DNA from 2 places in the Streptomyces sp. x-80 genome. Region 2 is predicted to be linked to the other one. Evidence: riboswitches for the same ligand, from Rfam matches in the RefSeq annotation. Region 2 holds a riboswitch; the other holds the start of a gene.
What was found. Region 2 has a riboswitch for S-adenosylmethionine ahead of ACLJWH_RS06875 (aminotransferase class V-fold PLP-dependent enzyme). Riboswitches for the same ligand answer to the same signal wherever they lie in the genome.
Positions count from the first base shown of each region.

Region 1 (15,171 bases), on a different contig from region 2:
ACGGGCAGCAGCCCGGTTACGGCCAGCAGAACGCCCACTACGCCGCACCGGAGACGCTGCCCGGCGGTGACCGCACCCGTCCCGTCCCGGGGCAGGGCCACGGTGACCGGCAGCCGCCCCGCCGCCGCAACGGCCTGCTGATCGCCGCCGTCGCCGTGGTCGCGGTGGTCTGCGTGGGCATCGGCGTCGCGATGGTCACCAACGGCAAGGACGACACCAAGAAGGACGCCCAGGGCACGCCGGGTCCGACGGCCGCCGAGTCGGTCAAGGAGAGCGATTCGCCGCCGCCGTCCCCGACCACCAAGCCCACCCCCGGCGAGCTGCCCAAGCTCGACGCGGGCAGCATGCGGCTGGACGGCGGCGCGAGCTCGGCGAAGGACGTCCCGGGCGCGCGGTCGGCGAGCGGTTCGTATATAGCCGGCATGAACACGCCCGGCGCGTCGGCCACGTGGACGCTCAATGTCGACAAGGCCGGTCAGTACAAGTTCTGGGTCGGCTACGGCGTGCCAGGCAAGGACGCGAACCTCACGATAGGCGTGAACGGCAAGGCGGAGAGCCGGCCGATCAGCATGAAGAACTACACCGGCGCGAGCGAGGGCGCCTGGGACAAGGGCTGGACCAACTCCTGGTCCCTTGTGCAGCTCAACAAGGGCACGAACACCCTCCGGCTGTCCTGCGAGAGCGGCAATCAGTGCGATGTGAACATCGATCAGGTCTGGCTGACGGAGGCCAAGTGAGGCCCGGCACCCGCGGGTGACGGGCGGCGGGTGCTCCCCGGCGTCCGCGCCGGCCGGGCCTCGCCCGTTTCCTCAGGCCGCCGTCGGGCGGTCCGTCACCACGACGTGCGGCAGCAGCTCCGCGTAGACCGCCGGGTCGAACTCGCCCGCCGCCGGGGCCCGTACGGTCGCGGCCGACAGGGCCACCGCGCGGGACAGCCGCTCCGGCCAGGGCAGATCCTCCACCAGACCGGACAGCAGGCCCGCCACCGCCGAGTCGCCGGCGCCGGTCGGGTTCCCGGCGATCCGCCGCGGCGGGGCGGCCTGCCAGGCGCCGTCGGCGGTCACCAGCAGCATGCCGTCCGCGCCCAGGGAGGCGGCCACCGCATGGGCGCCGCGGCGGCGGGTGTCACGGGCGGCGCGCAGCGGTTCGGTGCTGCCGGTGAGGGCGGCGAGTTCATCGGCGTTGGGCTTGGCGAGGTCGGGGCGGGCGGCCAGGCCGCGGCGGAGCGGTTCCCCGCTGGTGTCCAGGAGGACCGGGACGCCGGCGGTGCGCGCGACGCGGGTGAGGCGGGCGTAGACATCGACCGGGACGCCCGGCGGCAGACTGCCGCACAGGGCCACCGCCCGCGCGTCGCCCAGCAGTTCGCGGTAGGTGCCGAGGAAGGTGTGCCATTCGGCGGGGGAGACGGTCGGGCCCGGTTCGTTGAGCTGGGTGGTGTCGCCGGTGGACTCGTCGACGACGGCGACGGTGCGGCGGGTCGCGCCGCCGACCGGCACCAGGGCGTCGGCGACGTCGGTCTCCTGGGTGAGCAGGGCGCGCAGCGCCTCGCCGGTGCCGCCGCCCGCGAAACCGGTGGCGACGGCGCGGTGGCCGAGCGAGGCCAGCACCCGGGCGACGTTCAGCCCCTTGCCGCCGGGGCGTTCGGCGACGTCGGTGACCCGGTGGGTGCGGTGCGGGTGGAGCCGGGGCACGCGGTAGGTGATGTCCAGGGCGGCGTTCAGCGTGACCGTGAGGATCATGGCTCCCCCTCCGGGCGGTCGTGGACCGGACGGCCGTGGGTCTGGCAACCGAGCGGTGCGGCGGCATACGGACAAGTGCGCGAGCGATCATGCCATCGCGAACGGTGGTTGGCCCAGACCCGGGCCAACCACCGTGTGGTGCACATCCATCCGGCGGACGGCCGCCGTGCCGTCCTGTCCGGCGCTCAGACGCCGTCCGGGCGCACCAGCCACTCACCCCGCCGCATGACGCCCACCAGGTCGTACGCGGAGTCCAGCACCACGAGGTCGGCGTCCTTGCCGGTCTCCAGGGAGCCCGCCCGGTCGTCGATGCCCAGCAGCCGGGCCGGATTGGCGGAAAGTGCCTGTACGGCCTGGCCGACCGTCAGCCTGTCGATGGTGACGGCGCGTTTGAAGGCGCGGTCCAGAGTGAGGGTGGAACCGGCGATCGAGCCGGCCGTCGGGCCCTCGCTGATCCGGGCGACGCCGTCCTTGACCTCGACCCGCATCGGGCCGAGCGGGTACATACCGTCGTTCATACCGGCCGCGCCCATCGCGTCCGTGATGAACGCGACGCGCCCGGCACCCGCGTCGCGGAAGGCCATCTCCAGGATGGCGGGGTGCAGATGGGTGCCGTCGTTGATCAGCTCGACGGTGATCCGCTCGTCCTCCAGGAGGGCCGCGACCGGGCCCGGCGCACGGTGCCCCAGGCCGGGCATCGCGTTGAAGAGGTGGGTGGCGACGGTGGCACCCGCGTCGATGGCCTCGCGGGTGGCGTCGTAGCCGGAGTCGGTGTGGCCGATGGCGGCGATCACGCCGGCGTCGGCCAGCAGCCGTACGGACTCCAGACCGCCGGGCAGCTCCGGGGCGATCGTCATCATCGCCGCCGCGCCGTGCGCCGCGTCGATGAGCTTGCGGACGTCGGCCGGGTCCGGGTCGCGCAGCAGCTCGGGCTGGTGGGCGCCGCAGCGGTGCGGGGAGATGAACGGGCCCTCGAAGTGGATACCGACCAGTTCGCCCTGCTGGACGAGCTCGGCGAGCACCGCGGCCTGCCGGGCGAGGTCGTCCAGATCGCCGGTGACGGTGGAGGCGGCCATCGAGGTGGTGCCGTGCCGGCGGTGGGTGTCGGCGACGGTCAGGCACTCCTCGGGATCGGCGGAGGAGAAGGAGCCGCCGCCCCCGCCGTGCACATGCATATCGACGAAGCCCGGGACGACGAGGTGGCCGGAGAGATCGACGGTGACCGCGTCCGTGCCGTGGCGGCCCTGATCGGCCTGATCGCCCTGACCGCCGTGGTCGTCGGCGATGCGGGTGCCCTCGATCGCGATCCGGCCGTTCTCGACGACGCCGGACGGACGGGCGATCCGGGCGCCGGTCAGGAGGGTGCGCCGGTGGTCCGCGGGTTGTTGCTGTGCCATCAGGCGGTTACCTCCGTGGAGAGAAGATCCCAGGCGAGCAGTCCTGCGCCCAGGCATCCGGCGGCGTCCCCGAGGGCGGCCGGAACGATCGAGGGGAGCCGCTGGAACGTCACGCGCCGGCGGACCGCTTCCCGCAGCGGTACGAACAGCGTGTCGCCCGCCTCCGCGAGGCCGCCGCCGATGATCATCGTCTGCGGGTCGAGCAGGGTGAGCCCGGTGACCAGGCCGTCGGCGAGGGCGTCCACCGCGGTCTGCCAGACGGCGTGGGCCCGTTCGTCGCCGGCCGCCACGGCCCTGGCCGCGTCCGCGGCGCCGGCCTGCGGATCGCCGCAGGCCGCGGCCCACTCGCGGCCGACCGCCGCGGCCGAGGCCAGCGTCTCCAGACAGCCGCGCTGGCCGCAGGCGCAGGCGCGCCCGCCGGGCCGTACGACGATGTGGCCGATCTCGCCCGCGCTGCCGTGGGCGCCGGCCTCGATGCGGCCCGTGATGCCGATGGCGCCCGCGATACCGGTGCCCAGCGGAACGAAGAGGAAGCGGTCGGCATCCTTGCCGGCGCCTATCCGGCCCTCGGCCAGCCCGCCGGTGCGTACGTCGTGGCCGAGGGCGACCGGGACACCGCCCAGCCGTTCGGAGAGCAGCGCCCGCATCGGGATGTCCCGCCAGCCGATGTTGGAGGCGTAGACGGCGATGCCGGCGCCTTCGTCGACGATGCCGGGGACCGCGACCCCGGCGGCCAGCGCGGTACTGCCGAACCGTTCCTGCCCGATGGCGCTCAGCTCGGCGGCGAAGCCGAGTACGGTCTCGACGACCGCGTCGGGGCCGCGCTCCCGGCCGGTCGGGCGCCGTGCCTCGTAGAGCAGCGTGCCGTCCGGCCCGGCGAGGGCGGCCTTCATCCCGGTGCCGCCCACATCAAGGGCGATGACGTGTTTCACGGGAACAGTTTCGCGCGATCTGCCATAAAAGGTCTAGTCCACTCGCGGAGCGGTTCGTCTTTCCCGCCGGGATTTTCGTCACCGTTCCTCCTTCTGGCGTCCTGTAGCGCACCCCGCTGACCTGCGCAGATGTGGGGTGATATCGAACTGAAACGGTAGGTGGTGTAGACCTTGTGTCGGTACGCGGGAGAGACTCTTGGTTCATGGCGGTTGAAAGTGACCCCTGTACCACCGGCATACCCGGCAAGCGTGAATCTTCGGGACAGAAGGCGGTAACGGCAGTGCAGCGGCGGTACTTGGGCCTGGCGGCGGCGGGACTCGCCGCAGTCATGACACTGACCCTCACTTCCTGCGGCAGTGGCTCGGACGGCGGCGACGCGGTCACCCTCAAACTCGTCGCGGCCGACTACGGCGACAGCAAGGCCAACAGCTCCCAGAAGTACTGGGACCGGCTCAGCCGCGCCTTCGAACAGGCCAACCCCAAGATCAAGATCGATGTCCAGGTCTACAGCTGGACGGAGGTCGACAAGAAGGTCGAGGACCTCGTCAAGGCCGGCAAGGCCCCGGACATGGCGCAGGTCGGCGCGTACGCCGACTACGCGGCCAAGGGCCGCCTCTACAGCGCCGACCAGCTGCTCTCGATACCCACCCAGGCCGATTTCACCCCCGCCCTCGCGGAGGCCGGCGAGTACCACCGCACCCAGTACGGCATGCCGTTCGGCGCCAGCACCCGGCGGCTCTTCTACAACAAGAAGCTGTTCGCCGAGGCCGGTATCACCGACCCGCCGCAGAGCTGGGCGGACGTCGCCCGCGACGCCGGCCGGCTGAAGGCACGCGGCGTCAAGATGCCGTTCGCGCTGCCGCTCGGCCCCGAGGAGACCCAGGCCGAGACGCTGCTGTGGATGCTCGGCGGTGGCGGCGGCTACACCGACAGCATCGGCAAGTACGCGATCGACTCGCCGGAGAACGTCAAGACCTTCGAATGGCTCCGCACGGAGCTCGTCGGCAAGGGCCTGACCGGCGCCAGCCCCGCCAAGCTCAACCGCGAGGACGCCTTCGCGGCGTTCGCGGACGGCGAGGTCGGCATGCTCAACGGCCACCCGACCCTGATGAAGCAGGCCGAGGCCAAGGGCATCGACTACGGCACCGTCGAACTGCCCGGCGCCGGCGGCAAGGCCAAGTCCACCATGGGCGTCGCCGACTGGATGATGGCCTTCAAACAGAACGGCCACCAGGCACAGGTCGGCAAGTTCCTGGACTTCGTCTACAGCGAGAAGAACGTCCTGGACTTCTCCGGCACCTACGGCCTGCTGCCGGTCACCACCTCCGCCTCCGAGGCGATGCTGGCCGACGGCAAGTACAGCAAGCTGCACAGCTTCCTCAAGCAGCTCAAGAACGCCGAGTTCTACCCGGCGAACAAGACCTCCTGGCCGCTGGTCTCCAAGACCCTCAAGGCCAAGATGGGCACCGTGGTCGGCCCGCGGGGCAACCCGGCCGGCGTCCTCACCGACATCCAGCACCTCGCCGACCGGGCGGACAGCGCCGCCGAATGAGCCCGCGCCCGGCGCACCGGCCGCTGTCCGACCGTGGGCTTATCGTGGAAACGTGATGACGAGCGGTACGGGCGGCGGCGCGGAGCACGGCGCCGGAGGCGACGAGACCGCCGGCACCGGCACGGACGGCGCACCCGGACCGGCCGCGGCGGATACCACGGCGGACGGCGTGGCCGCCGCCGCGGCCGGTGCCCGTACGGCGCCGCTCTCCACCCGGGACGAAGCGGTGCTCGCCGTCGAGCGGCGCTCCTGGCCGAGCCCCGGCGCCAAGGAGCGCGTCATCCGTGAGCGGCTCGGCATCTCCCCGACCCGCTACTACCAACTCCTCAACGCCCTGCTCGACGACCCGCGCGCGCTCGCCCACGACGCGGTCACCGTCAACCGCCTGCGCCGGGTACGCGACGCCCGCCGGGCCCGCCGCTGAGGCGACCGCGCGCCGCCGGCCGCCGGGTCACCCCGCCGCGCCGCGCCATCGGGTCACCCCGCCGCGGCACCGGAGCGCCCCGCGTCCGCCGTCCCGATGCTCCCGTTCACCCCACGCGCGCCCACGCGCCACCGATAGGGTCGGCGCCATGGGCAGCCCCCCGAACGCCGCGCCGACGCCGAGCCCCGAGCCGGCCCCGCATCCCCGAGCGACGCCGGACCCCGCACCGGCCCCGGACACGGCACAGCCCCGCAGCTCCGAGCCGCCGGCAGCCACGCCGCCCGTCCCGGTGCCCGGTACCCAGGCCGGCCGCGACGGCCTCGCCGCGCTGCTGGCCCGTCCCGAACAGGCCGTCATCGCCATCGACTTCGACGGCACCCTGGCCGATATCGTCCCCGACCCGGCGCAGGCCCGCGCCCACCCCGGCGCCGCCGCCGCGCTCGGCCGGCTCGCCCCGCGGCTGCGCGCCGCCGCGGTGATCACCGGCCGCCCGGCCGGTGTCGCGGTCGCCCTCGGCGGCGTGGCCGGCGTCCCCGGGCTGGAACACCTCGTCGTCCTCGGCCACTACGGCGCCGAGCGCTGGGACGCGGCGACCGCCACCGTCCGGGCCCCCGCCCCGCACCCCGGTATCGCCGCCGTGCAGGCCGAACTCCCCGGCGTCCTGGACCGCTCCGGCGTCTGGCGGGGCACCTGGGTCGAAACGGCCGTCGAGACCAAGGGCGGCCGCGCCATCGCCGTCCACACCCGTCGCGCCGACGACCCCCAGGCCGCCTTCGACCGGCTGCGGGCCCCGCTGGCCGCGCTCGCCGAACGCCACGGCCTGGTCGTCGAGCCCGGCCGGCTGGTCCTGGAACTGCGCCCGCCCGGTATGGACAAGGGCGTCGCGCTGGCCGGCTGGGTGCGGGAGACCGGCGCCACGACCGTGCTCTACATGGGCGACGACCTCGGCGACCTGGCCGCCTTCGCCGCCGTCGAGGAACTGCGCTCCGGCGGCCTGACCGGCGTGCTGGTGTGCAGCGGCAGCGACGAGGTCACCGAACTCGCCGAGCGCGCCGACCTGGTGGTCGACGGTCCGCGGGGCGTCGTGGGCCTGCTGACCGCCCTCGCGGACCGGCTCGCCGCCTCCTGAGGCGCTGCCGCGGGCCCACCGGGCCCGCGGCGTCACCGGCCGGGCCTGGGGAGCTACTGGTCGAGACCGAGGACGGACTCCGCCGTCGTCCAGTCGTGCGCGATGGCCCGCTGCGCCTTGGTCAGCTCGGCCTTGCCCGAACAGATCGCGGACTTGAGGCGGTTCTCCACCCGGTCCTTGGGGTTGTTGGGCCCGGAGCCCGGCTTGTGCCCCGGGGACGGGGGCTCGGCCCACAGGTTGCGCGGGTCGTTGGGGTCGCCGCCCAGTTCCAGGCTGATGAGGTGGTCGTACTCGGCGTCGTGCAGGCTGCCGGTATAGCCGTACGACGCGGCGTTGGCCTTCTTCTCGCGGCCGGTGATGCTCGCCGGGGGCCGGATACCGGAGGTGTAGCCCTTGTGGCAGATCGTCGTCTTCAACGTCGCCGGTGTGACCTTGGGGTTCGTCGCCCCGGGCGTGCACTTCGGGTCGGGGAGCGGCTGTTTGTCGGCGGTGTACCGGAAGTGGCAGGAACCGGGGGCGGGCTGCTGCTGCACCGTGTACGCGGACTGCGGACCGGGCCCCACCGGTATCGGCGGCTCGCTCGCCACGGCGGAGGGGGGCACCGCCCCGGGGTGCGGTGAGCCGCCCTTGGCATCGGCGGGGGACTGGCCGGACGAGCATCCGGTGACGGCGGCCACGAGCGCGGCGGAGGCCGCGAGCACGGCCCAGCGTGCGGTATTCGGCATGACGGAGGACTACCCAGCGGCGGTGCGGTCCAGCCGGGGCGGCGGAAGCGCGGCGGCCACCGCCGCCCTGCGTACGCGCCGGGCGTACGCCGTCCGTCAGCCGTCCGTCAGCTGTCGCCCCCGCGCCGGAAGCGGTCGCCCACCACGCCCTGGTCGGTCTCCCACCAGGGGCGCGTCAGCTCCGGCTGCGGTACGGCCGGCGCGCCGGTGCCGCTCGATGCGTCCGGGCCGGCCGGCGTATCCGGCACCCCCGGCGCCGCCGCTACCGTCGCCAGTTCGCGGTCCAGGCGGGCGTCCAGCGCCGCCGTCTTCCCGCGCTCGGACCGTACCCACTCCGCGAAGACCGCGATGAGGAAGGGCAGCCCGACCAGTTCGGCGATGGTCAGCATCAGCCCGCCGCCGATCATCTGGTCGAGCTGCGGGCTGGGGTCCCAGGGGCGGTGGTGGGCGGTGTACCAGCCGCCCGCGATCAGCGTGCCGCTGGTCATCACCACGATGCCGGGCACCGCGTCGACCAGCCCGTCGACCAGCACGAGGAGCGCCCGCACCGGATGGCTGCACCATGCGGGCAGCAGCGCCTCACGGGTGAGCATCGGCAGGACGAAGAGGCAGCCGACGACCAGCAGTTGCAGATACATCAGCTCGTGCAGCGGACCGTGCCGCAGCGCCGTCGGGAAGTACGGCGTGAAGTAGATGGCCAGCTCGGAGGAGAGCACCAGAACGGTACTGACCAGGGGGAACGTCAGCAGTCGCAGGACGCGGCCGGAGAGCGCGCCGCGCAGCCACCGGGCGGTCGGCGTCCGCTCGTCCAGCGCCCGCAGCGCCAGCGCCAGCGGGTCGCCGAGCGCCAGGCCGAGCGGGGCGATCAGGTCGAGGACGATGTTCTGCACCGCGGCGGGCCAGAACAGCTCGTGGTCGTAGACCGCCAGCCCGGACATGGTCGCCACCACGATCGCGCCGAGCCCGATGCCCGCGAACGCCACGGTCCGGGCGACCGGCCACCGCTCACCGCGGCGCGCCAGCCGCACGACGCCCCAGGCGTAGAGGCCGCCCAGCAGCAGCACCAGGACGAGCGCGTACGGATCCAGCTGCCAGCTGCCTGCCAGCCGACCCGCGGTCAGCTCCGGCAAACCGGCCGAAAGCGTTGTCACTGTCACGGACCACCACGCTAGACCTGCCGCCCGGCGGGCCGCGCGCGGGGCACCCCGAACGCGCGGACGGCCCCGTACGGACCGCCCGGCCCCGGGTGCCCGGAGCCGCCGCTCAGCCCGTCAGCTCCCGCAGCTGGTCCAGGAACCACCGGTCGGGCGGCAGCGCGGTGGCGGCCGCGGCCAGCCGTTCGGTGCGCGCGGCCCGTTCGCCGTGGGGCATCGTCAGGGCCTCGTGCAGCGCCCGCGCGGTGCCGGTGATGTCGTACGGATTGACCGTCAGCGCGTCCGCGCCCAGTTCCTCGTGGGCGCCCGCCTCCCGCGACAGCACCAGCGCGCAGCCGCCGTCCGAGACCACCGGGATCTCCTTGGCGACCAGGTTCATCCCGTCCCGGATCGGGTTGACCAGGGCCACGTCCGCGAGCCGGTAGGCGGCCAGCGAGCGCGCGAAATCGTCCTTGACGTGCAGCACGACCGGCTGCCAGCCGGGCGTGCCGTACTCGGCGTTGATGTCCCCGGCGACCCGTTCGACCTCGGCGGTGTAGTCGCGGTAGACGGCCAGGTCCTGGCGCGAGGGGTAGGCGAAGGCGAGGTGTACGACCCGTTCGCGCCACTCGGGGTGGTCGGCGAGCAGCCGGCGGAAGGCGAGCAGCCCGCGCACGATGTTCTTGGACAGCTCGGTGCGGTCGACGCGGACGATGGTCCTGCGGTCCGGCCCGCCGATCTGGGCGCGCAGCGCCGCCAGCCGCTCGTCCACGTCGGGGCGGTGCGCCCGCTCGCGCAGGAAACCGGCGTCGGCGCCCAGGCCGTGCACCCCGATCCGGGTCGTGTGCGCCGGCCGCCCGGCGGGGTACGAGACGAGAGCCGGGGCGTCGTCCCCGGGGTGGGCGGGCGCGCAGTCCGCGCCGAGTGCGGTCGCGGCGCACGCCATGAAGTTCGCGGCCCACCGCCGGGTCAGGAAGTTCGCCCGGTCCGCGCCCAGGATGCCCAGTGCCAGCTGCCGCTGGATGTCGTCGGGCAGCATCGCGAAGTACTCCGCGGGCGCCCACGGAGTGTGCGAGAAATGCGCGATCCGCAGGTCGGGGCGGCGCTCGCGGAGCATCCCCGGCACCAGCGCCAGGTGGTAGTCCTGCACGAGGACGGCCGCGCCGGGCGCCGCCCCGTCGGCGAGCGCGTCCGCGAAGGCCGCGTTGTAGGTCTCGTACGACGCCCACTGCGCCCGGAACTCCGTGTCGAAGACGGGCTCCAGCGGTGTCTGGTAGAGCATGTGGTGGACGAACCACAGCACGGAGTTGGCGATGCCGTTGTAGGCGGCGGCGTGGATGTCCGCGGGGATGTCCAGCATCCGTACGCGCCGGCCGCCCGTATCGGCCGGGTCCAGTTCACCCGCCGCCGGGCCGTCCCCGGCCGGGGCGCCGTGCGCCGCCCGCCGGACGGCCTCCCGGTCGCCGTCGCCGAGCGCGGCGCACACCCACACCGCGTCCGTACCGGGCCCGATGGCCGACAGACCGGAGACCAGCCCGCCGCCGCCGCGCTTGGCGGTCAGCGCGCGGGCAGCTCCCTGACCGGCCTGCCCGGGGGGTCCGGTCTCGGCCAGGGTGTAGGAGACCGGACCGCGGTTGGACGCGACGAGAACCTCGGCACCACTGCGCTCGGAGACCATGCCGCGACACTAACCCGGCACGGATCCGCGCAAACGTACGGAGCGCGGGTCAGGCCGCGCGTCGCTCCGCGTACTCCGGTATTTCGGCCATCGGAGGGCGCTCCTCGGTGTCCACATCCGTCGTCCGGGGGACGAAACCGCTCGCGCCGCGGTCGAACTGGGTGAGCCGGGGGCGCACCAAGTGGCCGCGGGTGAGCCGGAGTTGGGCGGTGCGGTAGATGGCCGCGGCCATCCGGCCGAGCGCCTGCCCGTCCTGGTGGCGGTGTTTGCGCACGCCCACATCCACCTGGGCGAGGGCGTCGAGGCCGACCGTGTGGAGCGCGTCGACCAGCAGGCCCAGCTCCACGCCGTAGCCGACCGGGAACGGCAGCCGCTCCAGCAGCGAGCGGCGGGCCGCGTACTCACCGCCCAGCGGCTGGACGAAACCGGCCAGCCGCGGCCAGTGCAGATTCAGCAGCGGGCGGGCGACCAGCTCGGTGACCCGGCCGCCCTGACCTGCGCCGCCGCCCGGCCCGGCGATGCCGTCGGCGCCGCCGCGGCCCGTCTCCAGCGGCCGGTCGTACATCGCCTTCACGAACTGGATGTCCGGTTCGGTCAGCAGCGGCCCGACGATGCCGGAGACGAAGGTGGCCGAGAACTCGCGCAGGTCGGCGTCGACGAAGCAGATGATGTCGCCCCGGGTGACCAGCAGCGAGCGCCACAGCACCTCGCCCTTGCCGGGCAGCGCCGGGATACGCGGCAGCACGGCGTCCCGGTGCACGACCCGCGCGCCGGCCGCCGCCGCCACCTGGGCCGTCCGGTCGGCGGAGCCCGAGTCCAGCACCACCAGCTCATCGACCAGGGGGACCGCGTCGGTCATCAGCTCACCGCGGATCGCCGCGACGATCGCGCCGACCGTCGCCTCCTCGTCGAGGGCGGGCAGCACCACGCTGACCGTCCGGCCCGTCTGCCGCTTGGCCTCCAGCAGCCGGTCGAGCGGGCGGTCGGCCGCGGACCAGGAGCGGCTGCTGAGCCAGCGCTCCACCTCTTCCAGCACGTCTACGACTCCCTCGGTGGCCGCCGGGCGGGCGGTCGGTGTGATCCATCTCGCGGTTCGGACGACTATCTCAACCATCAGTGGCTTCGGTTACAGTCTTGAACAACGCGGAGGACCGCCGCATGCCGGGGTCGCCGCACACAAACGCCTGGGTTTCACCCAGTGCCATACCGCTCATCCAGAGGGGCAGAGGGATACGGCCCGTTGAAGCCCCGGCAACCCTCCAGCCGGTCTCCGCGAAGATCAATGATCACAGCGCGCGAGGCTCCCGGCGGGGAAGGTGCCAAATCCGTCTCGTGGCGAGATGCGCCGCGAGGAAGATGAGGAGAAAGGGCCTCGCCTCCATGGCTGTGCAAGTCACCGAAAGCTCTCCCGCCGTCACTCTCGGTCCCGCCGTCGCGCTCTCCTGCCGCGAGTGCGGACAGCGCTTCGACCTCGGCCCCCTCTTCGCCTGCCAGGAGTGTTTCGGGCCGCTCGAAGTGGCCTACGACCTGCCGACCGGTGACCCGGACGGGCTACGGAAGCGGATCGAGTCCGGTCCGGGCAACATCTGGCGCTACGCCCCCCTGCTGCCCGTCCCCGCCGACGTCGCCGGCAAGCCCAGCCTCAACCCGGGGCTGACCAAGCTCGTCAAGGCCGACAACCTCGCCCGCGAGCTGGGCGTCACCGGCGGTCTGTACGTCAAGGACGACTCCGGCAACCCCACGCACTCCTTCAAGGACCGGGTCGTCGCCATCGCCGTCGAGGCCGCCCGCGCCTTCGGCTTCACCACCCTGTCCTGCTCCTCCACCGGCAACCTCGCGGGCGCGGTCGGCGCCGCGGCGGCCCGCGCCGGATTCCGCTCCTGTGTCTTCATCCCGCACGACCTGGAGGCCGGCAAGGTCGTCATGGCCGCGGTCTACGGCGGCGAACTGGTCGGCATCGAGGGCACCTACGACGACGTCAACCGCTTCTGCTCGGAGCTCATCGGCGACCCGCTGGGCGAGGGCTGGGGCTTCGTCAACGTCAACCTGCGCCCCTACTACGGTGAGGGCTCCAAGACGCTGGCGTACGAGATCTGCGAGCAGCTGGGCTGGCGGCTGCCGGACCAGATCGTCATCCCGGTCGCCTCCGGCTCCCAGCTCACGAAGATCGACAAGGGGCTCAAGGAGCTGATCGCGCTCGGCCTCGTCGAGGACCGGCCGTACAAGATCTTCGGCGCCCAGGCCGAGGGCTGCTCGCCCGTCTCCACGGCCTTCAAGGCGGGCCACGACGTCGTACGGCCGCAGAAGCCGGACACCATCGCCAAATCGCTGGCCATCGGCAACCCGGCCGACGGACCGTACGTGCTCGACATCGCGCGCCGTACCGGCGGTGCGGTGGAGGACGTCGACGACGCGCAGATCGTGGCCGCGATCAAGCTGCTGGCCCGCACCGAGGGGATCTTCGCGGAGACCGCGGGCGGGGTGACCGTCGGCGTGACCCAGAAGCTCATCGAGAACGGTCTGCTCGACCCGGCGCTGACCACCGTCGTCCTGAACACCGGTGACGGCCTCAAGACGCTGGACGCCGTGGCCCCCACCACCGGGCCCACGGCCACCATCCGCCCGAGCCTGGAAGCGTTCCGCGCGGCCGGTCTGGCCGGCTGACCCGTCGTACGCGGCGTGTGCGGCGGCGGCCGCGCACAGCTTCCGCAGCAGCTCCCGAACTCGCACCCGAAGTCGCTGGAAGGCAGAACCCATGAGCGTCAAGGTCCGCATCCCCACCATCCTCCGTACGTACACCGGCGGCCAGGCCGAGGTCCCGGCCGAGGGCGCGACCCTCTCCGAGGTGATCGCCGACCTGGAGAAGAACCACCAGGGCATCGCCGCCCGGGTGCTGGACGACGCGGGCAAGCTGCGCCGCTTCGTGAACGTGTACGTCAATGACGACGATGTCCGTTTCGAGCAGGGCCTGGCGACGGCCACGCCGGACGGTGCGGGCATCTCGATCATTCCCGCGGTGGCCGGCGGCTGCTAATTCAAGCCATCTCTCCGCTTGCCTGACTGGAATTGCCCCGTCCGCCGTAAAGCGGACGGGGCAATTCCATGTGCGGAAAGGCGATACCATTCAGGTGATCCCTCTCCGCAAGCGTGCTGAACGCATATGAGACCGCGGTGAGTTGTGCCCGAAGTGTGTGCGGTATTTGTCGCATAGGCACGCTATGCCCGGCCCGAATTGCCCGGGACTATCGGGAGTTCACCGCATATCGCCGTTTCTCCGGCGCCAGAATTCTCGTCCGATTGACCTGTTGCTCTGGGCAGTGGTGCGGATACATTCAGCGGCGGTCGACGCGTTCCGGCGCACACCCCACGGGCCTCTCGGGGGGTGAGGTCTGACCCGGGTCCGCGGAGTGCGGTCCTGCGCAAGGGCCAGTAATAGGGGAGTTAGGCATGGCTCAGGGCACCGTCAAGTGGTTCAACGCGGAGAAGGGGTACGGCTTCATCGCGGTCGACGGTGGTGCGGATGTTTTCGTCCACTACAGCGCGATTCAAATGGACGGCTACCGCACCCTTGAGGAGGGTCAGCGGGTCGAGTTCGAGATCTCGCAGGGCCAGAAGGGACCGCAGGCGGACATGGTCCGGATGGCCGGCTAGGGCGCCGACCGACTGCCGCGTCACAACCGCGTAAAGAGGAGGCCCGTACCCCCGCCGGGGGGTACGGGCCTCCTGTCGTGTGCCGACGGCGCTTCCGGAGTGGCTTCCCCCTCGGCCGCTTGCACTCTCCATGGTCGAGTGCTAATCATTGCGTTAGCACTCTCCGGGTGAGAGTGACAATCAAGGACCGGGTTGGTGAGGTCCGCGGGCCGGTGGGACTAAGGAACCACAGGGCACGCAGGCCGTCCGTCGCGGGCGCCAGGCGCGGTCCGGAGCAAGCAATCCTTCCCCAAGCTCTCAACTGCGTTCGAGCAGGGGAGACCCCATACGTCCGGGAGGACCACTTCACATGGCCAAGATCATCGCGTTCGACGAGGAGGCACGGCGCGGTCTCGAGCGCGGGATGAACCAGCTCGCCGACGCCGTCAAGGTGACCCTCGGCCCCAAGGGCCGCAACGTCGTCCTCGAGAAGAAGTGGGGCGCCCCCACGATCACCAACGATGGTGTTTCCATCGCCAAGGAGATCGAGCTTGAGGACCCGTACGAGAAGATCGGCGCCGAGCTGGTCAAGGAGGTCGCCAAGAAGACGGACGACGTCGCCGGTGACGGCACGACGACCGCGACCGTCCTGGCGCAGGCGCTGGTCCGCGAGGGTCTGCGCAACGTAGCCGCCGGCGCCAACCCGATGGCCCTCAAGCGCGGTATCGAGAAGGCCGTCGAGGCCGTCTCCGCCGCTCTGCTGGACCAGGCCAAGGACGTGGAGACCAAGGAGCAGATCGCCTCCACCGCCTCCATCTCCGCCGCCGACAC
Region 1 covers NZ_JAJPWM010000005.1:147,941-163,111, reverse strand. Annotated here, with positions in the region: gene ACLJWH_RS11380 (carbohydrate-binding protein) at 1-737, shown strand, start outside; gene ACLJWH_RS11375 (1-phosphofructokinase family hexose kinase) at 810-1,739, opposite strand; gene nagA (N-acetylglucosamine-6-phosphate deacetylase) at 1,925-3,136, opposite strand; gene ACLJWH_RS11365 (ROK family protein) at 3,136-4,068, opposite strand; gene ACLJWH_RS11360 (extracellular solute-binding protein) at 4,398-5,621, shown strand; gene ACLJWH_RS11355 (DUF3263 domain-containing protein) at 5,677-6,045, shown strand; gene otsB (trehalose-phosphatase) at 6,194-7,174, shown strand; gene ACLJWH_RS11345 (hypothetical protein) at 7,228-7,899, opposite strand; gene ACLJWH_RS11340 (cytochrome c oxidase assembly protein) at 8,007-9,050, opposite strand; gene ACLJWH_RS11335 (trehalose-6-phosphate synthase) at 9,163-10,710, opposite strand; gene ACLJWH_RS11330 (glucosyl-3-phosphoglycerate synthase) at 10,760-11,746, opposite strand; SAM riboswitch class I at 11,918-12,073, shown strand; gene thrC (threonine synthase) at 12,091-13,374, shown strand; gene ACLJWH_RS11320 (MoaD/ThiS family protein) at 13,466-13,744, shown strand; gene ACLJWH_RS11315 (cold-shock protein) at 14,158-14,361, shown strand; gene groL (chaperonin GroEL) at 14,711-15,171, shown strand, end outside.
Region 1: another riboswitch for S-adenosylmethionine. It lies ahead of thrC (threonine synthase); the one in region 2 lies ahead of ACLJWH_RS06875 (aminotransferase class V-fold PLP-dependent enzyme).

Region 2 (15,171 bases):
GCCATCTGGAGCGCCGGCGCGATCACCGTCCCGGTGTACGAGACCAGCTCCGCCGAGCAGATCCAGTGGATCCTCGGCGACTCGGGCGCGGTCGCCTGCCTGGTGGAGACCCCCGAACACGAGGCCGCCGTCGAGTCGGTACGCGACCGGCTGCCCCTCCTGGAGAACATCTGGCAGATCGAACGGGACGCCATCACCCGGCTGCGGTCGGCGGGCGCGGATATCTCCGACGACGAGGTGGACGCGCGCAGCGCGCTCGCCGACGCCGACGCGCCCGCCACCATCGTCTACACCTCCGGGACGACCGGCCGCCCCAAGGGCTGTGTGCTCAGCCACCGCAGCTTCTTCGCGGAGTGCGGCAATGTCGTCGAACGCCTCAAGCCGCTCTTCAGCACCGGCGATTCCTCGGTACTGCTCTTCCTCCCCGTCGCGCACGTCTTCGGCCGGCTGGTGCAGGTGGCCTCCGTGATGGCCCCCATCAAGCTGGGGCACGCGCCGGACATAAAGCACCTCACCGACGACCTCGCCTCCTTCCGGCCGACGCTGATCCTGGGCGTGCCCCGGGTCTTCGAGAAGGTCTACAACGGGGCGCGGGCCAAGGCGCAGGGCGACGGCAAGGGCAAGATCTTCGACAAGGCGGCGGACACCGCCATCGCGTACAGCCGCGCGCTGGACGGCGCACCGGGGCCGGCCCTCGGCCTGCGGATCAAGCACAAGATCTTCGACCGGCTGGTCTACCGCAAACTGCGGGCCGTCCTCGGCGGCCGCGCCACGCACGCCATCTCGGGCGGCGCCCCGCTCGGCGAGCGCCTGGGCCACTTCTACCGCGGCGTCGGCTTCACCGCCCTGGAGGGCTACGGCCTGACGGAGTCCTGCGCGGCCACCGCCTTCAACCCGTGGGACCGGCAGAAGATCGGCACCGTCGGGCAGCCGCTGCCCGGCTCGGTGGTGCGGATCGCCGACGACGGCGAGGTGCTGCTGCACGGCGAGCACCTGTTCACGGAGTACTGGAACAACGAGCCGGCCACCAAGGAGGCCCTCTCCGACGGCTGGTTCCACACCGGTGACCTCGGCACCCTCGACGAGGACGGCTACCTGGCCATCACCGGCCGCAAGAAGGAGATCCTGGTGACCGCGGGCGGCAAGAACGTCGCCCCGGCGGTGATCGAGGACCGCATCCGGGCGCACGCCCTGATCGCCGAGTGCATGGTCGTCGGCGACGGCCGGCCGTTCATCGGCGCGCTGATCACCCTCGACGCGGAGTTCCTGCCGCGCTGGGCACAGGAACACGGCCACCCGGCGGACGTGACCCCGGCCGAGATCGCCGAGGACCCGGAGCTGCTGGCCGCCGTGCAGCGTGCGGTGGACGACGGAAACGCCGCCGTCTCGAAGGCCGAGTCGGTGCGCAAGTTCCGTATCCTGCCGACCCAGTTCACCGAGGAGTCCGGCCATGTCACGCCGTCGCTGAAGCTCAAGCGCAGCGTCGTGGCGAAGGACTTCGCCGAGGAGATCGAGGCCATCTACCGGGGCTAGCCCCGGAGTTCGGCCGGCCCCCGGAACGCGGCGCGGTACGGGGGCGGGGTATGTCAGATCGGCCACACCCCGTACGACGACTGGCTAGAGCAGCTCCTTGAGGCGCTCCGCCAGCAGGTCCCAGCGCCACTTCTCCTCGACCCAGGCCCGGCCGCGCTCGCCCATCCTGCGGCGCAGCGCGGGGTCCTGGAGCAGCGCGACGATCCGCTCGGCGGCGGCCTCCGGCGAACCGCCCGGCACCACCCAGCCGGTCTCGCCGTCCAGCACCGCGTCCGGCGCACCCCCCGAGTCCCCCGCCACGACGGGCAGCCCGGTGGCGGACGCCTCCAGATAGACGATGCCCAGCCCCTCGACGTCCAGCCCGCCGCGCCGGGTGCGGCACGGCATCGCGAACACATCGCCCGCGCCGTAGTGGGCCGGCAGCTCCGCCCAGGGCACCGCGCCCGTGAAGCGCACCGCGTCCCCGACACCCTTCGCCAGGGCCAGTGCGTGCAGTTTCTCCTCGTAGGGACCGCCGCCGACGATCAGCAGCACCGCGTCGGGCACCGCCGCCACGATGGCGGGCATCGCCTCGATGAGGGTGTCCTGGCCCTTGCGCGGCACCAGCCGCGAGACGCACACCACGACCGGCCGGCCGGCGAGCCCGAGGCGGGCCCGTACGGCGTCACCGCCGGGGCCGGGGTGGAAGGTCTCCTCGTCCACGCCGGGCGGGAGCTGGACCATCCGCGCGGCGGCCTCGGGGGTGAGCGCCCCGGCGATCCACGACCGGGTGTACTCGCCGAGATAGGTGAGGGTGTCGGTGCCCTCGCCGATCCGGCGCAGCAGCTGCCGGGCGGCCGGCAGCTGCGCCCAGCCCGCCTCGTGGCCGTGGGTGGTCGCCACGATGCGGCGGGCGCCGGCCGCGCGGAGCGCGGGCGCCATCAGCCCGAGCGGCGCGGCGGCCCCGAACCAGACGGCGGAGCAGCCGTGTTCGCGCAGCAGACCGGTGGCCCGCCGGGTGACCGCCGGGGTGGGCAGCAGCATCGTCGAACGGTCGCGGACCACCGGGAACGGCTGTTCGGCGTCGAAGGCGGCGGTGGCCTCGACGCCCTCGGCGCTCCGCTTCCAGGTCGAGGCGTAGACGACGACCTGCGAGGGGTCCAGCCGCACCGCCATGCTGTGCAGGAATGCCTGGATACCGCCGGGCCGGGGCGGGAAATCGTTCGTGACGATGAGGGTCTTGTGCACGATGGTCTTTCGGCGGTCGGGGTCGGCGGGGCGGGCCCGCGCGGCAGGCCACGCGGGCGGGGCCGGTGGGGCGGCTCGGGGCCGACAGTACCGCCCCGGCGACCGGCCACGGCGGGCGTGACCCTCGTACCCGCCGCCGGGCCCGCCGCCGGGGCCGGGCGGGCCCGCCCGGCCCCGGGCCGCTCACCCGGTGAGCCGGCGGCCGGCCCACCCCGCGCTCAGTGCAGCTCGCCCTTCACGTAAGCGCGCCACTGCCGGGTGAACTCCGCCAGCCCGACGCCCAGTTGGGCCCGCATCGCCCGGTCCAGCCGGGTCGCGCGGACCGACTGCCGGTTGTCCTCGGTGGCCCCGGAGGAAGTCCCCGAAGGCCCCGGAGCGCCGGACACCGCCGTGCCGGACGGCGTACCGGCCCCGGCGGACGGCGCCGCGCTCGCGGGCGGCCCCGCGTGCCCCTGTCCCTTGCCGGACTTCCCCGCCTCCCGGTAGAAGGCCATCAGCGTGGCCTCGCCCCACTTGTCGGCGATCATCCGGCAGGCCAGCCAGCCGCCCTCGTAGGCCCGCGCCAGGCGGTCCGCGCCGCCCTTGAAGCCGAAGTCGTCGTCGGCCGGCAGCCGGACCGGCAGCTGCCCGGCGGCGACCGCCCGGGAGAGTTCCGGGGCGGCGACGGCGGGCGCGCGCCGGGAGCCGCGGTAGGCAACCCAGTCGGCGAACCCCTCGGAGAGCCAGAGCGGGGTGGCCGCCGTGGTGGCTGTGCGGGTGGCGACGTGAGTGGTCTCGTGGGTGAGCACGACCGTGCGGCCGAGGTCGTTCAGCTCGTCGTACGCGTCCGGGTTGACGATCACCCGGTCCGCGGGCGCGGCGTCCGCGGCGCCCGCCTCGGTGGTCGTGACGGCCGCGATCCCCGTGTAGCCGGACGGGTCGTCACTGCCCAGCAGCTGCGCCATCCGGCCGACGGAGTCCGGTGCCTCCACCACGACCTGCCCCGGCCAGTTCCCCCGCCAGGCGGCGCGGACCGCGGGCACCGCCGCGTCCGCCCGGTCCGCCAGATCGCGCAGCCGCGCCGGGTCCACGGCGGTGCCGAGGACCAGGGTGTACCGGCCGCGGACCAGTTGCACCGGACCCTGGTCCCACAGCTGGCGGGTGCCCGCCCGGCCGGCGGCCGCGCCGTCGGTGTCCGAGGAGATCCGCCAGCGGCCGTCGCGGGCGGTCAGCGTGAGGTACTGGACGGAGGTGACCGGTGCGGTGTCGAAGCCCTTCAGGCGGTAGCGCAGCCGCACCTGCGCGGCCAGCCGCTCGCCGCTGCCGCCGTCCGGGAGCGGGAAGGCACCGGTCGCGACCAGGTCGTAGCGCCAGTCGGCCAGCGGTACCGCCGCCAGATTGCCGAACATCTCCCGCTGCCGGGCCCGGTAGCCGGTGGCCCGCGGGTCGGTGGTGTCCAGGAAGGCGGCGGCGTCCCGGTCCCGGACGGCCCGCGCCCGTGCGTCGAGCATCCGCTGGACGTCCGGGAAGCGGTCGCGTGAGGAGGGCGCGGGCGGCGCGCAGCCGGCCAGCTGGGCGAGCAGCGCGAGCAGCAGGGCGGCGCAGCCCGCCACCCCGGCCCGCGACGGCCGCCGCCGTCCCGCTCGCTGACCCGACATGCGGCCGATCGTATGTGCGGTCCGGCCGGGGCAACAGCGCTGGGCGTCCGCTCAGGGCCGGGTGACGGACGAGACCGGCATCATGCCCACCGGGTCGTAGCGCACCCGCGCGCCGGGATACGGCGCGTGCACCACCCGGCCGTTGCCGACGTACATCGCGACATGGCTGGCGTCCGACCGGTAGATGACCAGGTCGCCGGGGCGGGCCTGGGCGAGCGGCACCTGATGCCCGGCGCCCCGCTGGGCCTGCGAGGTCCGCGGGAGGGCGACCCCGGCCCGGCCGTAGGCCCATTGGGTGAGTCCGGAGCAGTCGAACGACGAAGGCCCGGTGCTCCCCCAGGCGTACGGGGAGCCGATGGCGGCGCGGATCGCCGCGACGGCCGCGGCCGCCCGCCCCGAGGACGCCGGTGCCCCGGAGAGGTCCGGGGCACCGGCGCCGTGCCCGTCGCCCCGGGAGATCCGGTCGTAGGTCTCCCGGTCACCCGCGGGGAGCGCGTTCAGCAGGCGCCGGGCGTCGGCCAGCTTGCGCTGGACCTCCGCCTTGTGGCGCTCGACGGCCTTACGGCCCGCTTCCAGGTCCGCCAGCCTCCTCGCGGTCTCCAGGCGCTGCTGCTCCAGGCCCCGCCGTGCCGCCCGGAGTGCGCGCAGCTCGCCGAGGCGGGAGCTGCTGAGGCGGTCGAGCACGGCGGCCTTCTCCAGATAGTTCTCCGGCCGTTCGGTGAGCATCAGCGTGATGCTGGGGTCGATCCCGCCGGCCCGGTACTGGGCGGCGGCCAGCGCGCCGAGCCGGCCGCGCATCCGGTTGACCCGCTCCTGGGCGCGGGCCGTGCGGTCCTGAAGGGCCGACACCTCGCCGCGCAGCTTCCCGGTCCGCTCGCCGGCGGCGTTGAACTGCTCGGTGGCGCGCTCCGCCTGCTCGTAGAGCTTGGCGACCCGGGCGACGGCCGCGTCGCGGGCCGCGGTGTGGTCCGCCGGGTCGGCGGACGCCGGTGCCGCGGTCAGCGCGGCGGCGGCGGTCGCCAGGGCGGCCGACAGGACGGTGACACCGGTGAGGGTGACGGGGCCGGGCCGCGCGCTACGGCGATGGGACACGTGGGCCGCACTCCTTCTGTGTGCAGCCCGTGCCGCCCGGGAAGAGCGGTCGGTGACCGGCGGCTGCGAGGGCAGACAGTAACCGCGCGGATACACGGCGGCCAAAGACCCCGGCTCATATGCAAAAAGCCGCCCCGCCGGTGACTGCGCAGGTCACCGGCGGGGCGGGAAGTCAGCGGCGCAAGGAGCAATTCGCCCGTTCGGGCGGCCGTTCCGGAGTGTCCGGCCGGTTCAGACGCGCACACCGAACATGAAGGGCATGTTGCCGATCGCCTCGTAGCGCACGGAGGCGCCCGGCTTCGGCGCGTGCAGCACCTGGCCGTTGCCCGCGTACAGGCCGACGTGGTGCAGGTCGCCGTAGAAGAGCACCAGGTCGCCCGGCTTGAGCGCGCTCTGCGAGGAGATCCGGGTACCGGCGTTGGCCTGGTCCTGCGACATGCGCGCGATCGTCTGACCGGCCTGCTTGTACGCCCAGGAGGTCAGGCCCGAGCAGTCGAAGGAGGACGGACCGGTGGCGCCCCAGACGTAGGGCATCCCGATCTTCGACTGCGCGGCGGCCAGGGCGGCCGCACCGCGCCCGGAGGCCGGGGCGTCGTTGCCCAGGTCGACCCGGTCGTTGCCGCGGCTGCTGCGGTTGTCACCGCCGGCCGCTTTCTTGTCGTCCTCGGCCTTCAGCTCCGCGCGTTCCTTGGCCGTGAGGGTGTTCAGCAGCTCCTGCGCCTTGGCGAGCTTGCCCTTGACCTCGTCCTTCTTGTCACCCAGCGCCTTACGGGTGTCCGTCAGGTCCTTGATCTTGCCCGCGGCCTCGGTCCGCTCCTGGGCGAGCCGGCGCTGCTTGTCCGCGATGACCTTCAGCTGCTCGGCCTGCTTGCCACTGAGCTGTTCGAGCGTGGCGGCCTTGTCCAGATAGGTGTCCGGGTCACCGGAGAGGAAGAGCTGCACCGAGGCGTCGATGCTGCCGCTGCGGTACTGGCCGGAGGCGACGACACCCAGCCCCTTGCGGAGCTGGTTGAGCTCCGACTGGCCGCGGGCGACCTTGTCCTGGAGGCCCTCGACCTCCTTCTGGAGCTTGTCCTGGTCTTCCTTGACGCCGTTGTACTTCTCGGTGGCCTGCTCCGCCTGCTCGTAGAGCTTGTCAACCTCGGCCTTGACGTCCTTCTTGGCCGGCTTCGGATCGGCCTGGGCGGCCTGGGACGAGAGGGCAACGGCGGCAGCGGCGGTAGCGGTGAGCACGGTCACGCGAGTACGGCTCGGCTGCTTGGGTCGACGGTGGGACGCCACGAAGGCGAGCTCCTTCTTCCTCCAGCCGCCTACCGGGAAGTGGGGACGAGACCCCGGCTCCGCGCGCACACCGCGGACTCGGCGGTTCCTTCACTGTTCATCCCGGTTGGATGATCACCTGTATGAAGGTTCGGGGCCCGACCTTAGTAACCGACTTGTGATCCCTTCAAATCCTCACGGGGAAAAACTGCGTCAGGTGCCCCATCCTTTACCAACATCGCACAGGCAGTAATGGCAACTTGACGCTCAGGCACGAATTGCCGCCGGATTCGCGGGTTCGTCAGGTCCGGGCAAGTCGCTTGAGGAGCAAGGCCGATGCGACCGGCCGGGCGCCGGCCTTCGCCACGCCGTCGGCCACTTCCCGGTCCGTGGAGACCACGACCACCGGACGGCCGGGCGGCTCGGCCCGCACCAGCTGGCGGATCAACTCGTCGGCCGTCACGCCCGGTTTGCTGAACAGCACCCGTACCCCGCGCGGCGGGGCGAGCAGCACCGGCGCCGCCAGTTCCGCGCCGTCGAAGACGCAGGTCATCTCCGCGCCGGTCTGCGCCGCCAGTACCGCGAGGCCACCCAGCAGCCGCAGCCGCTGCTTGTCCAGCGGCATCGTCGGATAGCCGGTCTTGGTGACGTTGTAGCCGTCCACCACCAAATGCGCCTGCGGCAGGGCCAGCAGCTGGTCGAGGAGTGCCGGGTCCATCTCCGACAGCGCCCGGGTCGCGATGTCCCTCGGCGTCATCCGGCCCGGCACGACCGCCTCGACGGTGTCCGCAGGATGGACGTTCGCGGGCGGCAGCGCCAGCTCGCGGCGGAGCCCCTGGGCCGCGTCCAGGACCGTGTCCAGCAGCAGCCGCAGCCGCATGTCCTCGACACTGCGGCCCTCCCGGACGGCCCGTCTGCTGGTCTCCAGCGCCGCCTCGGCCTCGGCGATCCGGGCCTTGAGGCGGCGCAGTTCGCTGTCCGCGGCGGTCTTCTCCGTCGCCGCCTGCGCCCGCGCGGCCTCCAGCGCCGCGACCGCCTTGCGCACCGCCGCCTCGCCCCGCTTGACGTCGCTCAGCGCGCTGCGCAGCTTGCGCTGCAACGACTCGTTCTCCTTACGGACCGCGTCCAGGTCGGCCCGGGACCGGTCGGACTCCGTACGGGCGTCCGTCCGCGCCTGCGCCAGCTCCTCGCGCAGCCGGGCCAGCTCCCGCTCGGCCTCCTCGCCGGCCCGCTCGGCACGGACCCGCTGGGCCTCCTCGCCGGCCGCCGCGACGAGCTTGACCCAGCCCTCCGGGCGCAGCACATAGGCCGCCGCCGCGACATCCAGCGGGTCGGCGGCGGCGGGCGGGGTGCCGTGCTCCAGGGCTTCGGCGAGTTCCGGCTGGGCCTCGCGTAGCTTGCCCGCGATCCGCTGCCGGAAGACCGCATCGCTCTCCAGCGCCGCGGCCATCGCATTACCGGCGAATTTCGCCCGGCGAGTCGGCGTGAAACGTGCGTACTGCCGTAGCGGTGGCGGGAGTTCGGCGACCGTCAGACCGCCGAACGCCTCCGCCGTGAGCGCCACGACGCGGCGCCGTACGCCCTCGGGCAGCGGACGGTCGAGCACCTCGTCGGCCGCACCCTCCGGTGCGTCGTCGTGCGCTGAGCCCGGCTCCCCCTCTGGACGCTCCTCCACGGCTGCATCGCTCCGATCTCAGGCGCTCGCGCCCGGCCGGTCCACCAGCTCGATCTGGTCGACCGCGTTGCACCAGCGGCAGCGCACGGACTCGATGCTCTCATCGAGGACCTCGCGCTCCTCCACCCTCGGCTCCCCGGCCAGATCCAGGTGGACGTACTCCACGACCTTGGACCGGCGGGTCACGTCGAAACGCGTGAGGTTGCCGCACAGGGTGCAGCGCCACCGCGTCTCGGCCGTCGGCAGGGGAAGCGCCATCGTGAAGTCCTCTTTCGTGCTCGTCGTGCTCGTGCCGTGCAGCTTCCCGCGGTGCACCGTCGGACTGCGGAAGTACGTCAAAATACTGCCTGTAACCCTACGGCCTCGCAGGGGCCGGTGCGGGCGCTCCCCGAGAGCCCGGACGCGGCGAGGCACTCTGTCCCGGTTGCCCCCGTTACGTCATGATCACTTCATGACGGCGCCGTCGCAATTCCCCGGTTCTCCCCGTCCCGCACGTCGTTCACGTCGTTCACGTGGTTCACGTTCTCCCCGCTTCACCCGGCCGGCCCAGCCCGCCCGGTCCCTGCGCGCCGTGTTCTCCCGGGTGACGGCCGTGCTGATCGCCCTGAACTGCGCGGTCTTCGCGCTCGGCCCCGCCTCCGGCCTGAACCGGGTGTACGGCACCGGCAACGCGCTGCTCCGGGCCCAGGCTGCCTACTTCGCGCAGTGGGGGGTGATCCCGGCCGACCTGTGGAGCGGTTCGGTCCGGGCCCTGGTCACGCCGCTCACCGCCCTGTTCGTCCACGGCGGCTGGCTGCATCTGCTCGGCAACATGCTCTTTCTGTACGTCTTCGGCGGGATGGCCGAGGCCCGGATGGGCCGGCTGCCGTTCGCCGTCTTCTACCTCTCGACCGGCTATCTGGCGCTGCTCGGCTACGCGGCCGCGCACGCCGCGTCCGGCCAGACCCTGGTGGGGGCCTCCGGCGCGATCTCCGGCGTCCTGGGCGCCTTCCTCCACCTCTTCCCCAGGGCCCGGGTCACCAGCGTCTTCCCGTTCCTCTTCTTCCTGCCGCTGCGCTTCCCCGCCTGGGCCGTGCTGCTCTTCTGGTTCTTCCTCCAGTGGCGGTCGGCGCAGGACGGCCCCAGCGGTCCGGGCGTCGCCTACCTCGCCCATGTGGTGGGCTTCGCGCTCGGCTTCCTCTACGCGTGGCTCCGCTACCGGAGGGATAGTGTGGTGGCCACCAGGAGCAACGCACCGGCGACCGAGGGAGAGAGCCAGCCGTGATCACGTCGATCGTGCTCATCAAGACCAGCGTGGACCAGATCCCGGAGATCGCCGAGAAGATCGCCGCGCTGGAGGGGGTCAGCGAGGTCTACTCCGTCACCGGCGCGCACGACCTGATCGCGATGGTCCGGGTCGCCGCGCACGACGACCTCGCCGACGTCATCCCCGGCCGGATCAGCAAGGTGCCGGGCGTCGCCTCCACCGAGACGCACATCGCCTTCCGCACCTACTCGCAGCACGACCTGGAGGCGGCCTTCGCCATCGGCCTGGACGCGTAGGCCGGTCGCGGCCGGCGACGCGGACCGCCCGGCCGCCCTCAGGCGGCGGGGTCCGGCACGCAACGGCCGCCCTCGGTGCGGTAGTTCCAGCGCGCACCGTCCGCCACCAGCTCCCGGACCGCCCGCACGAACCGCTCGATGTGCTCATCGGGGGTGCCGGCGCCGAAGCTGACCCGGATGGCGTTGAGCGACTTCTCGCCCGGCGCCGCCTCGGGGGCGCCGCACTCCCCCGGCTCGTCGGACTCGCTGCCGAGCAGGGTCCGTACGAGCGGGTGCGCGCAGAACAGGCCGTCGCGGACCCCGATGCCGTACTCCGCCGACAGCGCCGCCGCGAAGTGCGAGCTGTTCCAGCCCTCGACCACGAACGAGAGGACGCCGACCCGCGGGGCGTCGTCGCCGAACAGCGAGAGCACCCGCACCTCGGGGACCGTGGCCAGGCCCTCCCGGACCCGGGCGATCAGCCGCTGCTCGCGCGCCACCAGCTCGTCGAAGCCGGCCTCGGTCAGCGCCTGGCAGGCGGCGGCGATGGAGTAGGCGCCGATGACGTTCGGCGAACCGGCCTCGTGCCGGGCCGCGGTGGTGTGCCAGTCGACGTCCACCCCGCCGTCCGTACGCCGCGCGACCGTACGGCTGGCCCCGCCGCCCGCGAGGTACGGCTCGGCGCCCTGCAACCAGTCCGCGCGGCCGGCCAGCACCCCGGCACCGAACGGGGCGTACAGCTTGTGCCCGGAGAAGGCCACCCAGTCCACGTCCAGCGCGCCGATGTCGATGGGGTGGTGCGGTGCGAGCTGTGCCGCGTCCAGCACGATCCGCGCGCCGTGCGCATGCGCCACGGCCGCCAGCTCCCGTACCGGCCACAGCTCACCGGTCACGTTCGACGCACCGGTCACGCACACCAGCGCCGGGCCGGCGGAGGGCTCGCGGCCGGCCAGTGCCGCCGCCAGGATGTCGACCGCCTGCCGCGGGGTGCGCGGCGCGTCCAGGTACGTCACCACGGTGTCCGCGCGCCGCTCCCACGGCAGCAGCGACGCATGGTGCTCGGTCTCGAAGACGAACACCTGGGTGTCCTGCGGGAGCGCGGCCGCCAGCAGGTTCAGCGAGTCGGTCGTGGAACGGGTGAAGACCACCTGGTCGCCCGCGTCGCCGTCCGGGCGGCAGCCCAGGAAGTCGGCGATCGTCCGGCGGCTGTTCTCGAACAGGTCCGTGGACAGCTGCGAGAGGTATCCGGCACCGCGGTGCACGCTGCCGTAGTACGGCGCGTAGGCCGCCACGTCGTCCCAGACCCGCTGGAGTGCCGGGGCGCTGGCGGCGTAGTCCAGCGCGGCGTAGTCGGCCTCGCCACCGGTCACCAGCGGGACACGGACGTCCCGTCCCAGAACGGGCAGCGGGGCACAGCCGGAACGGTCGGCGGAACCGGCGCGGTCGGCAGAGTCCGCGGAAACGGCGGAAACGACGGAAACAGGCATGGCGAACTCCCGTGAGAGAAAAGCGAATTCGCTGCGCGCACCGGCGCGAAAAGGCGCGGGCGCAGCGTGCTGAAGAAAGAGAGAAGACGCGCGGAAAAGCGCGGAACAACGCGGAGAAAGGGGCCTTCGGCCCTATCGCATTCGCTTCATCACGGAAGGTGCTCCCTCGGGGACCAGGATCCCTGGCGAGGGATCCGCGCTTGCCGCAGACCTCGTTGCCTGCGACCTGGTCATCACCCGGGGCACCCCGCCACGGAAGGAGGGTTGCCGGACAGCGGGCCGGGGCCTGCATCGCTGTCACTCGTGACCTGGGCAGAATCATGCCACACGAACAAAAAGGCGCAAGGCCCGGTCCGTCATGCGGACCGGGCCTTGCGCCACCTCCCGTGCCCGGGAGCGGCCGCGCTCAGGCGTTGCTGGCCGCCACCCAGCGCGCCAACGCCGCTTTGGCCGCCCCGGAGTCGATCGACTCGGCGGCCTGCTCGATACCCGCCCGGATCTGCTCCGCCAACGGGGCGTCGGTCGGCCGGAGCGCCACCAGCGCCGCCGCGGAGTTCAGCAGCACGGCGTCCCGCACCGGACCCTTCTCCCCGTCCAGCAGCCGGCGCGCCACCTCCGCGTTGTACGCCGCGTCCGCGCCGCGCAGCGCCGCCACCGGGACCAGCGGGATGCCGACGTCTCGCGGGTCGAAGGGCTCCTCGCGCACGGCGCCGTCGCGCACCGTCCACACCCGGGAGGTCGCGGTCGTGGTCAGCTCGTCCAGCCCGTCGTCGCCGCGGAACACCAGCGCCGACGAGCCGCGCTCGGCGAGCACCCCGGCGAGGATCGGCGCCATTCGGGCGTCGGCGACACCGGTCGCCTGGGCACGGACCCGCGCCGGGTTGGTCAGCGGGCCGAGCACGTTGAACGTGGTGCGGACGCCCAGCTCACGGCGGGCGGGGGCGACATATCGCAGCGAGGGATGGAACTTCACCGCGAAGCAGAAGGTGATGCCCGCCTCCTGCGCGACCTCGGTGACCCGCTGCGGTGTCAGATCGAGATTGACGCCGAGCTGCTCCAGCACATCGGAGGCGCCGCTCGCCGATGACGCCGCGCGGTTGCCGTGCTTGACGACCTTCGCGCCGGTGCCGGCCACCACGATCGAGGACATCGTGGAGATGTTGACGGTCTTGGCGCCGTCGCCGCCGGTGCCGACGATGTCCACGCTGGGCCCCGGCACCTCGATCAGCCGGGCGTGCGCGTACATCGTCCGGACCATTCCGGAGATCTCCGCGACGGTCTCGCCCTTGGCCCGCAGCGCCACCGCGAAACCGGCGATCTGCGCGTCGCTGGCCTCGCCCCGCATGATCTTGTCCATCGCCCACGCGGTGTCGGCGGCGGCGAGGTCACGGCCGTCCAGCAGGGCGTTCAGGATGCCCGGCCAGGTGTGGGCCGCCACGCTGTCGCCGCCAACCGGGGTCACAACGTTCATGGTCCACGCTCCTGGTTTCGTCTCCTGCTTGTGCGGCCAACCCTATCGACCCCCGGGCATGCCGGAAGGCCCCGTCCGGATGAGGCAGGACGGGGCCTTCTGGGTGGCGTACTCACAACCGCGCCCTTATAGGACGCTGCGGGGATCAGTGGTGGCCGTGGCCGCTGGTGATCTCCTTGTACTCCTCCGCCGTGGGCTTCGGAATGACATTGTTCTCGCCGTAGTAGCCCTGCGAGAGCTTGGCACGCAGCTTCTGCGAACGCGGCACCTTGCGCTCGACCCCGTTCTCGTCGACCACGGGGCCGATCTCCATGGGCTCGGGCTGGTGGTGCTGGGTGAGCGTGTGCAGCTGCTCCTGGGTGAGCGGCTCGTGGATCTCGACGAACTCACCGTGCGGCAGGCGCTTGATGATGCCGGACTCGCGCCCGTGCAGCACCTTGTCCTTGTCACGCCGCTGGAGACCCAGGCAGATCCGCTTGGTGGCGATGAAGGCGAGCACCGGCCCGACGAAGAACGCGATCCGGACGAACCAGCTGATCACGTTGATCGACAGGTGGAAGTGCGTGGCCCACAGGTCGTTGCCGCCACCGATGAGCATCACGAAGTACGCGGTCAGCCAGGCCACACCGAAGCCGGTGCGGGTCGGGGCGTTGCGCGGACGGTCCAGGAGGTGGTGCTCGCGCTTGTCACCGGTGATCCAGGACTCGACGAACGGGTAGACCGCGATCGCGACCAGGACCAGCGGGAAGATCACGATCGGGATCAGCACACCGAAGTTGATGGTGTGACCCCAGATGTCCCACTCCCAGCCGGGCATCACGCGCACCAGGCCCTCGGCGAAGCCCATGTACCAGTCGGGCTGGGCGCCGGTGGACACCTGGTCCGGACGGTACGGACCGATCGCCCACACCGGGTTGATGGTGGCCACCGCCGCGATCACCGCGATGAAGCCGAAGACCAGGAAGAAGAAGCCTCCGGCCTTCGCCATGTAGACCGGCAGCAGCGGCATGCCGACGACGTTGTTGTTGGTCTTGCCGGCACCCGGGAACTGCGTGTGCTTGTGGTAGAAGACCAGGATCAGGTGCGCCACCAGCAGACCGAGCATGATGCCCGGCAGCAGCAGCACGTGCACCGTGAAGAACCGCGGGATGATGTCGTGCCCCGGGAACTCGCCGCCGAAGATGAACATCTGGAGGTACGACCCGACCAGCGGGATCGCCAGGATGACACCCTCGATGAAGCGGACGCCGGTGCCCGAGAGCAGGTCGTCCGGGAGCGAGTAGCCGGTGAAGCCGGTGAACATGCCCAGCACGAACAGCAGGAAGCCGAACAGCCAGTTGACCTCGCGCGGCTTGCGGAAGGCGCCGGTGAAGAACACCCGCATCATGTGGACCATCATGCCGGCCAGGAAGACCAGGGCGGCCCAGTGGTGGATCTGCCGGATGAGCAGACCGCCACGGACGTCGAAGCTGATGTTCAGCGTCGACTCGAACGCCTGCGTCATCCGGACGCCGTGCATGGGCACGTACGAGCCGTGGTAGACGACCTCGGCCATGCTCGGGTGGAAGAACAGCGTCAGGTAGACGCCGGTCAGGATGATGATGATGAAGCTGTAGAGGCAGATCTCGCCCAGCATGAAGGACCAGTGGTCCGGGAAGATCTTGCGCATGTTGGCCTTGGCCAGGCTGTAGATGCCCAGCCGGCCGTCCGCCCAGTCCGCGACCCGTTCGCCGGCGGGCGCTTTGCCGCGGCGCGTGGTGGTCGCGCTCGTCTCGTTACTCATCCGCGCTCCCAGAAGCTCGGGCCGACGGGCTCCGCGAAGTCGCTTACGGCTTCGAGGTAGCCGTCCTTCACCGTGATGTGCAGCTGCGGCAGCGCGTGTCCGGCCGGGCCGAAGATCACTCGGGCACCGTCAGCAAGGTCGAAGGTCGACTGGTGGCACGGGCAGAGCACATGGTGCGTCTGCTGCTCGTAGAGGCTGATCGGGCAACCCACGTGGGTGCAGATCTTCGAGTAGGCGACGATGCCCTCGTGCGACCATGCGAGTTCCTGCTTGTCCTTGATGTTCTGCGGCTGAATCCGCACGAGCATCAGGGCGTCCTTGGCGATCCGCTGGTTGAAATCCTCGTCGCTCTCCTCCAGGCCCTCGGGCTTGGCGAACGTCAGGGAGCCGACCGCGATGTCCTCGGGACGCAGCGGGAGGTTGGTGGACTGGTTGACCAGGCGGATGCCCTTCTTCCAGCCCGAGCCGCGCAGCTTCTTCTCGGG
Region 2 covers NZ_JAJPWM010000003.1:293,499-308,669, reverse strand. Annotated here, with positions in the region: gene ACLJWH_RS06920 (AMP-dependent synthetase/ligase) at 1-1,533, shown strand, start outside; gene ACLJWH_RS06915 (glycosyltransferase family 4 protein) at 1,618-2,760, opposite strand; gene ACLJWH_RS06910 (hypothetical protein) at 2,979-4,397, opposite strand; gene ACLJWH_RS06905 (NlpC/P60 family protein) at 4,449-5,489, opposite strand; gene ACLJWH_RS06900 (NlpC/P60 family protein) at 5,721-6,770, opposite strand; gene ACLJWH_RS06895 (NYN domain-containing protein) at 7,051-8,424, opposite strand; gene ACLJWH_RS06890 (hypothetical protein) at 8,443-8,682, opposite strand; gene ACLJWH_RS06885 (rhomboid family intramembrane serine protease) at 9,008-9,688, shown strand; gene ACLJWH_RS06880 (Lrp/AsnC family transcriptional regulator) at 9,685-9,966, shown strand; gene ACLJWH_RS06875 (aminotransferase class V-fold PLP-dependent enzyme) at 10,005-11,432, opposite strand; SAM riboswitch class IV at 11,624-11,741, opposite strand; gene trpD (anthranilate phosphoribosyltransferase) at 11,839-12,903, opposite strand; gene ACLJWH_RS06865 (cytochrome b) at 13,049-14,686, opposite strand; gene ACLJWH_RS06860 (Rieske 2Fe-2S domain-containing protein) at 14,683-15,171, opposite strand, start outside.